2 regions of the Shewanella psychropiezotolerans genome follow, and region 2 is predicted to be linked to the other one. Evidence: predicted binding sites of a transcription regulator. Region 2 holds the regulator's gene; the other holds the start of a gene.
What was found. The regulator LexA, encoded in region 2, represses DNA repair genes until DNA is damaged. The targets are predictions, from matches to a motif close to TACTGTATNNNNATACAGTA.
Positions count from the first base shown of each region.

Region 1: a site for LexA is predicted at 1,333-1,352, ahead of dinB (DNA polymerase IV). Genes of this name have one in related genera too.

Region 1 covers NZ_CP041614.1:1,490,392-1,493,822, reverse strand. The annotation lists gene FM037_RS06655 (aminoacyl-histidine dipeptidase) at 1-33, shown strand, start outside; gene dinB (DNA polymerase IV) at 177-1,262, opposite strand; gene fghA (S-formylglutathione hydrolase) at 1,470-2,327, opposite strand; gene FM037_RS06640 (S-(hydroxymethyl)glutathione dehydrogenase/class III alcohol dehydrogenase) at 2,489-3,431, opposite strand, start outside.
Region 2 covers NZ_CP041614.1:234,299-237,729, forward strand. The annotation lists partial or broken gene coxB (cytochrome c oxidase subunit II) at 1-33, opposite strand, end outside; gene FM037_RS01060 (cell division inhibitor SulA) at 467-979, opposite strand; gene lexA (transcriptional repressor LexA) at 1,012-1,629, opposite strand; gene plsB (glycerol-3-phosphate 1-O-acyltransferase PlsB) at 2,111-3,431, shown strand, end outside.

The sequences.
Region 1 (3,431 bases), 1.3 Mb from region 2:
GCAGTTCTGGAACGTATTCCAGAGAAAGGTTAAACAAGATTTCGAGTGCCTAGGTTTTAGTATCTAGGCACTCGAACTTCATTCCATAAACCTAGGCACTCAAATTTAGCATCTAGTTACGTCTTAAATCCTAGGAACTCGAACCTAAGACCTAGCGACTTCTTTTAAAAACCTTCTTAAAATCCTAAGTCCATCTGCGACTCTTTCACTCCACTCTCTGCCGCTCTGGTGTTAATCGCCGACTGACTCGCTAATCCGACAGATACTCCTAATAAACGAATGCCTCTCCCCTGCTGGCGTTCCAGCGCTTGTAAGAGCAGATCATAAAATAACTTCACCGACATCTCATCGGCTCTGTGCTCTATGGTGGTCTGTTTAAAATCACTAAATTTAAGCTTAACCACTTGTTTGTTGATGCTGCGATCTTTAGCGCTACGCGTCACCCGAGCCGCCAGCTCCTGAATAAGCTGAGGCATCACACCATGACATTGCTCCAGAGTGTAGATATCTTTTGCCAATGTCGTCTCGACTCCCACAGATTTACGCTCTCTGTGTGGCGAGATACCGCGCTCATCTAAGCCTTGAGCCCGCTCAATCAAGACAGCGCCAAATTTCCCAAAACGCTCAATCAGGGCCGATTGGGGATAGTCCTGTAGATCGCCGCAGGTTTTAAGGCCAATATCCTCAAGCTTCTTGCCCGTCACCTTGCCCACACCAGGGATCTTAGTCAGGGGTAAGCTTTTCACAAAAGGAGAGATCATATCCGGGGTAATCACATATTGTCCGTTAGGTTTATTCAGATCTGAGGCGACCTTGGCAAGAAATTTAACCGGCGCAATACCGGCTGAAGCCGTAAGGCCTGTGACCTCGAAGATCTCCAGCCTGATGGCTTCAGCTATCAAGGTAGCCGAGCCCTGGCATAAAGTGCAGTCGGTGACATCCAGATAAGCTTCATCCAAAGAAAGAGGCTCAATCAAGTCGGTATAGCGAGCAAAAACTTCACGGATCTGCATCGAGACCTCTTTGTAGACCGACATGCGCCCAGGCACCAATACCAGATCGGGGCAAAGTTTTAATGCATAGCCTGAAGCCATGGCCGAACGGACACCGAAGACCCGCGCCTCATAGTTACAGGTGCTGATCACTCCGCGGCGATCACTGCGCCCTCCCACAGCTATGGGCTTGCCCCTCAACTCAGGAAAGTCACGCATCTCGACCGCGGCAAAATAGCAGTCCATGTCGATATGAATTATTTTCTTCAAATTAGTTTTCAAAGCAGTTTTCAACACACTCTTCTAAACACTCTCTAAATAAGAAGCTCTCACGCCACTATACTGTATATAAAAACAGTACCCAACGAATATCGGACCAAAACAGAGGATTAGTTGCAGAAATGAACAAGGAATAAACAAAAATGCCATCAACATAAGCGTTAATGGCATTAAGAGGTGTGAAATTTACATCAAAGACTAATTAGATTTAAGATATTCTGCATGAAATTTCAAGTGTTGTTCCATGAAACTGGCAATGAAAAAGTAGCTATGGTCGTAACCTTCATGGCTTTCAAGCACTAGAGGATAACCACTCGCCTTAGCCGCAGCTTGCAACATCTCAGGTTTAAGCTGCTCGACTAAGAAGTCATCCGCTTCGCCTTGACTAACCAGAGCTGGAACAAATGACAAACCATTTCCCTCTGAGGCGTTACGCATTAAGGTACTGGCATCATAGTCAGACCAAACGGATGTGTCCCGGCCTAAGTAAGCGGTAAAGGCTTTCTTGCCCCAGGGGCAATTTATCGGATTGCTGATAGGACTATAAGCCGACACAGACTGGTAAGCAGCACTGTTTCTCAGGGCTATGACTAAGGCGCCATGTCCGCCCATTGAGTGCCCGGCAATAGAACGCTTATCGGTCACCGGAAACATGGACTCAATCAGGGCGGGTAACTCATGGACTATGTAATCATACATCTGATAGTGCTTGTTCCACGGCGCTTGCGTCGCATTGACATAGAAACCGGCACCTTGACCTAAGTCGTAGCCCTCATCGTCGGCAACGTCTCTGCCACGGGGACTGGTATCCGGCGCAACGATAGCCATACCGAGCTCAGCAGCCAAACGCTGGGCACCCGCTTTGTGCATGAAGTTTTCATCGCTACAGGTCAAACCAGATAACCAATAAAGTACTGGTACTTTCTGGCCATTCGATGCTTGTGGTGGCAGGTAGATGGCGAAACGCATGGCACAATTTAAGCTCGTGGATTGGTGACTATATTGCTTGTTCCAGCCACCAAAGCTCTTATTACTACTGAGATTTTCTACTGTCATTATTTATCCTTATTACCACTGTAATATCCCTATTCCCAACGTGTTTACAGGAATATTATAGCAGTAGGACGATTGATTAATCTAAGGTTGAAGCGGGGTTATCCGCTTCGAGAGCATTTATCCAAATGACTATTTGTCAAAGTGACTATTTGCCAAAGCGACTACTTATCGAAATGGATCACGGTACGAATGCTCTTGCCTTCATGCATAAGATCGAATGCATCATTGACCTGCTCAAGACCCATGGTATGAGTGATAAAGTCACTTAACTTAAACTCACCCGCCATGTAACGTTCAACATAGTCAGGTAACTCAGAGCGACCTTTAACGCCACCGAACGCTGAACCTTTCCACACACGGCCAGTGACGAGCTGGAATGGACGGGTTGAGATCTCCTGGCCTGCACCAGCGACACCGATAACCACAGACTCGCCCCATCCCTTATGACAGCACTCAAGCGCCGAGCGCATCACGTTGACGTTACCGATACACTCGAAGGAGTAGTCGACGCCGCCATCTGTAAGCTCAACGATGACATCCTGTATTGGCTTATCATAATCTTTAGGGTTGATAAAATCGGTAGCACCAAGCTTACGAGCCAGGGCAAACTTACTCTCGTTGATGTCGATAACTATGATGCGGCCAGCTTTTGCCATAGTCGCACCAATAACAGCAGACAGACCGATACCGCCCATACCGAAGATAGCAACAGTTGCGCCCTCTTCGACCTTAGCCGTATTCATCACCGCGCCCATACCGGTTGTTACACCGCAACCTAACAAACACACTTCTTCTAATGGCGCCTCTGGGTTGACCTTAGCCAGAGATATCTCAGGCAGAACTGTGTACTCAGAGAAAGTAGAAGTGCCCATGTAATGGAAGATGTCTTTACCGTCTTTGGAGAAACGAGTGGTACCGTCTGGCATCAAGCCTTTACCTTGAGTCTCACGGATTTTCTGACACAGGTTTGTCTTACCTGATTTACAGAACTTACACTCACCACACTCAGGGGTATAAAGTGGAATAACATGGTCGCCGACCTTTACACTCGTCACGCCTTCACCGATAGACTCGACGATGCCGCCACCTTCGTGACCTAAAATA
Region 2 (3,431 bases):
CAACGCCAGAAAAATATACAACACTCGCTTCACTAGACTTCTCCTCTGTCAAAAATTAAGACAAAGAAGAGTCACACAGTAAGTCTCTGCTCTATGCAAACTCTTCAGTTCCCAAAAAAGCAACGATGACTTCAAAGTGCAGTGGCGGTTCACTTGTTATTTTAGTTTGGCAGTCACTTACTACCAGAGTTAACCACGCTCGCACCTACGGCTGAATATATCAGTACCGACTTCAGCGAGGTAAATATCTGGCCTTACACAGATGGCAGGGCTTTACTACGCCGACTACTAAATCGTTTGGATATAACAAATTATCGTTGTTATATCCCTAACTTACTTGGTGTTGAATTATTGATCAAGATCACTTTTAATGAATTTTTTAAAAATTTCGAATAAAAATCAAATACAAAAAAGTCCCTTGCGGGACTTAAATAATCATTTTTCTATTGGCTACATTGACTGGAGATTAGTGCAGAGATCCAAATAAACAGGCTTGATTGAAGTGAGCATCTGTTTGTTCATGGGCTTTAGCATGTAAGTGACTATTCGCATCTTCGATGACAATGCCAAGGGCGCGAGCGCTCTTTTCTACGAGTCTGAGTCGTCGGTTGTCACGGGAATCTAGGACCTGAGTCCAGCAGATGACGGCACTGGATGTACCACTTATGAGTGCTTTTTCCATGGCCCATAAGGTTTCGATTTCGTCTTTAGCATGAACCAACAATACTCGGTCCATCCTAACACCGGCTTCGGCTAACATCTGCTTGTAACCTATGTTGGGAGGACTGATCAATACGATCCATTGCCCCTGATGGCTCAATGTGGCGAGCCGATTACTCACCTTTTTCAGTTCCACCCGGCCCTGAGTGTGGGTACTTACTGTAGTGATACTTCCACACTCTTGGGTGATGGACGCTTGGTCAAGGGGATTCGTCCATAAACCTGGGTGTCTAGGGCTATTTCCGATTAAATTTTTCATTACCAAGCTCCTTCGCCAATGTGCGATTTCATCTATTGCCAGTTGCCGTTACGGATCACACCGACTGCCAGCCCCTCAATGCTCAGGCTCTGACTGGTGAGATCGACCACTATCGGTGCATAGTCTTCATTTTCAGCATGGAGATAAACCATGCTGCCCTTTTTCTCGAAGCGTTTTACTGTGACATCCTCTTCCACTCTAGCCACGACAATTTGGCCATTCTTGGCTTGTGAAATCTTATGCACTGCGAGCAGATCACCCTCGAGAATGCCGATATCTTTCATGCTGTCGCCGCGCACCCTAAGTAGAAAGTCGGCACAGGGACGAAACATGCTTGGGTCGACCTGATAATGTTGTTCTATATGTTCCTGGGCAAGGATGGGTTCGCCTGCGGCAACCTGGCCGATCAATGGCAAGCCTAAATCTTCTGGCTCCGCAGCTTGTGTGAGTCGGATGCCGCGGGACGTACCGGGAATGATCTCTATGCGACCTTTCTTAGCCAGTGCCTTAAGATGTTCTTCGGCAGCGTTGGCGCTCTTGAAACCTAGTCGCTTAGCTATTTCGGCTCGAGTCGGAGGCATTCCTGTATCGGAAATATTACGCTTAATGAGTTCTAGAATCTCGGCTTGTCTTGGTGTCAAAGGTCTCATGATGAATCCTGTCTTTCTATACAGTTACTGTTAGTATATACAGTATTTTAGTCAGTGCAAGGATTAACCAAGATTAGTGAGTATGCAAAAAAACTCTCAATCGCAAGCCCATGGTTTATATTTATTATTTTGGTGTGACTACTCGGTGCTTATATAACGTTAAAAATAGGTGGTGGGCATGGCCTCCTTGAATTATATATCTTTTGTGCTGGTGGTTATCTCTCTAAACTGGCTTATTTTATGTTCTAGGCTATCGAGATGAATTGTACCTATACCTAATATTATTAACTTATGTTGCCTTATAAATGTGAACACCCGTAAAGCTATCTAATATTAATTTTTTTGAAAATTATATTCAATCTCAAGTGCTTTGAGTGTCGAATCAGGCATGCGGGGGATTTTGCTGACTACTATTAGGGAGATCTCTCTTTTATCTGGTATTCTATGCCGTTATTAAGAAGACTCACATTGTATAAGAAAAATGTCAAAAAAAGACTCTCTTTGGTATAAATCCTTACGTTGGATTCAGAAAAAGCTGGTACAAACAATAGTTGTACCCCATGACCCCTTCGCCGATCTCAACTTAGATCCAGATAAGCCTATGGTTTATGTGATGAAGACTGAATCTCTCAGCGACATCGCTTCCTTAAGTGAAATCACTAATAAGTATGGGCTTCCAAGCCCTTATGATGAGTTGGTTGTCGATGGTGAGCACACGCCGAGGGTGGTGTGTCTGGAAGGTGCCAAGCCGCTATTTGGCCAAAGAGAAAGTAACGAGTTTTTCTTAAATAGCTTTATGGATCTGCTCAAGGTACATAGGCAGAAGCCTGAACTGGATATACAGCTAGTGCCGGTTAGCCTTTACTGGGGGCGTACTCCAGGTAAAGAAGACGATACCATGAAGGCGGCGGTATTTGAGCGTCAAAATCCTACCTGGCTGCGAAAATGCCTGATGATCCTCTTCCTGGGTCGACATAATTTCGTTCAATTTTCTAATGCCGTCTCAATTCGTTATATGGCCGACGAACACGGCACCGACAAGCGAATTGCTCATAAGTTAGCTCGTGTTGCTCGAGTCCACTTCAGCCGTCAACGTAAGGTCATGACCGGACCTGTTTTGCCTAAACGTCAGGTGCTATTTCAAGACCTGTTAAATTCAGAGTCCCTGAAGAAGGCGATTCTGGAGGAAGCGGCGAGCAAGAAGATCTCCGAAGTCGAGGCCAGAGCAAAGGCGATGGAGTATCTCGATGAAGTTGCGGCGGATTACTCCGAGAGCTTTGTGCGCATCGCCGAGCGTTTCTTGGCCTGGCTGTGGAACAAGTTGTACAAGGGTATCAATATTAAAGGTGCCGAGCAGGTAAGGCAGCTACATCATGATGGTCATGAGATCATCTATGTACCTTGTCATCGTAGTCATATGGACTACCTACTACTGTCTTATATTCTTTATTATGAAGGCATGGTGCCACCGCACATCGCTGCGGGTATCAACCTCAATTTCTGGCCCGCTGGGCCTATGTTCCGCCGTGGTGGAGCCTTTTTCATTCGCCGTAGCTTCAGGGGTAATAAGCTCTATACAGCGGTTTTTCGTGAATATTTGGATCAGCTGTTCACCAAAGGTTATGCGGTAGAATACTTCACCGAAGGTGGGCGTTCACGCACCGGGCGTCTGCTCGCACCTAAGACTGGCATGATTGCCATGACGCTCAATAGTGTGCTGCGAGGCATGGAAAGACCGGTAACTTTAGTGCCTGTGTACTTAGGTTATGATCATGTGATGGAGGTCGCCACCTATCATAAAG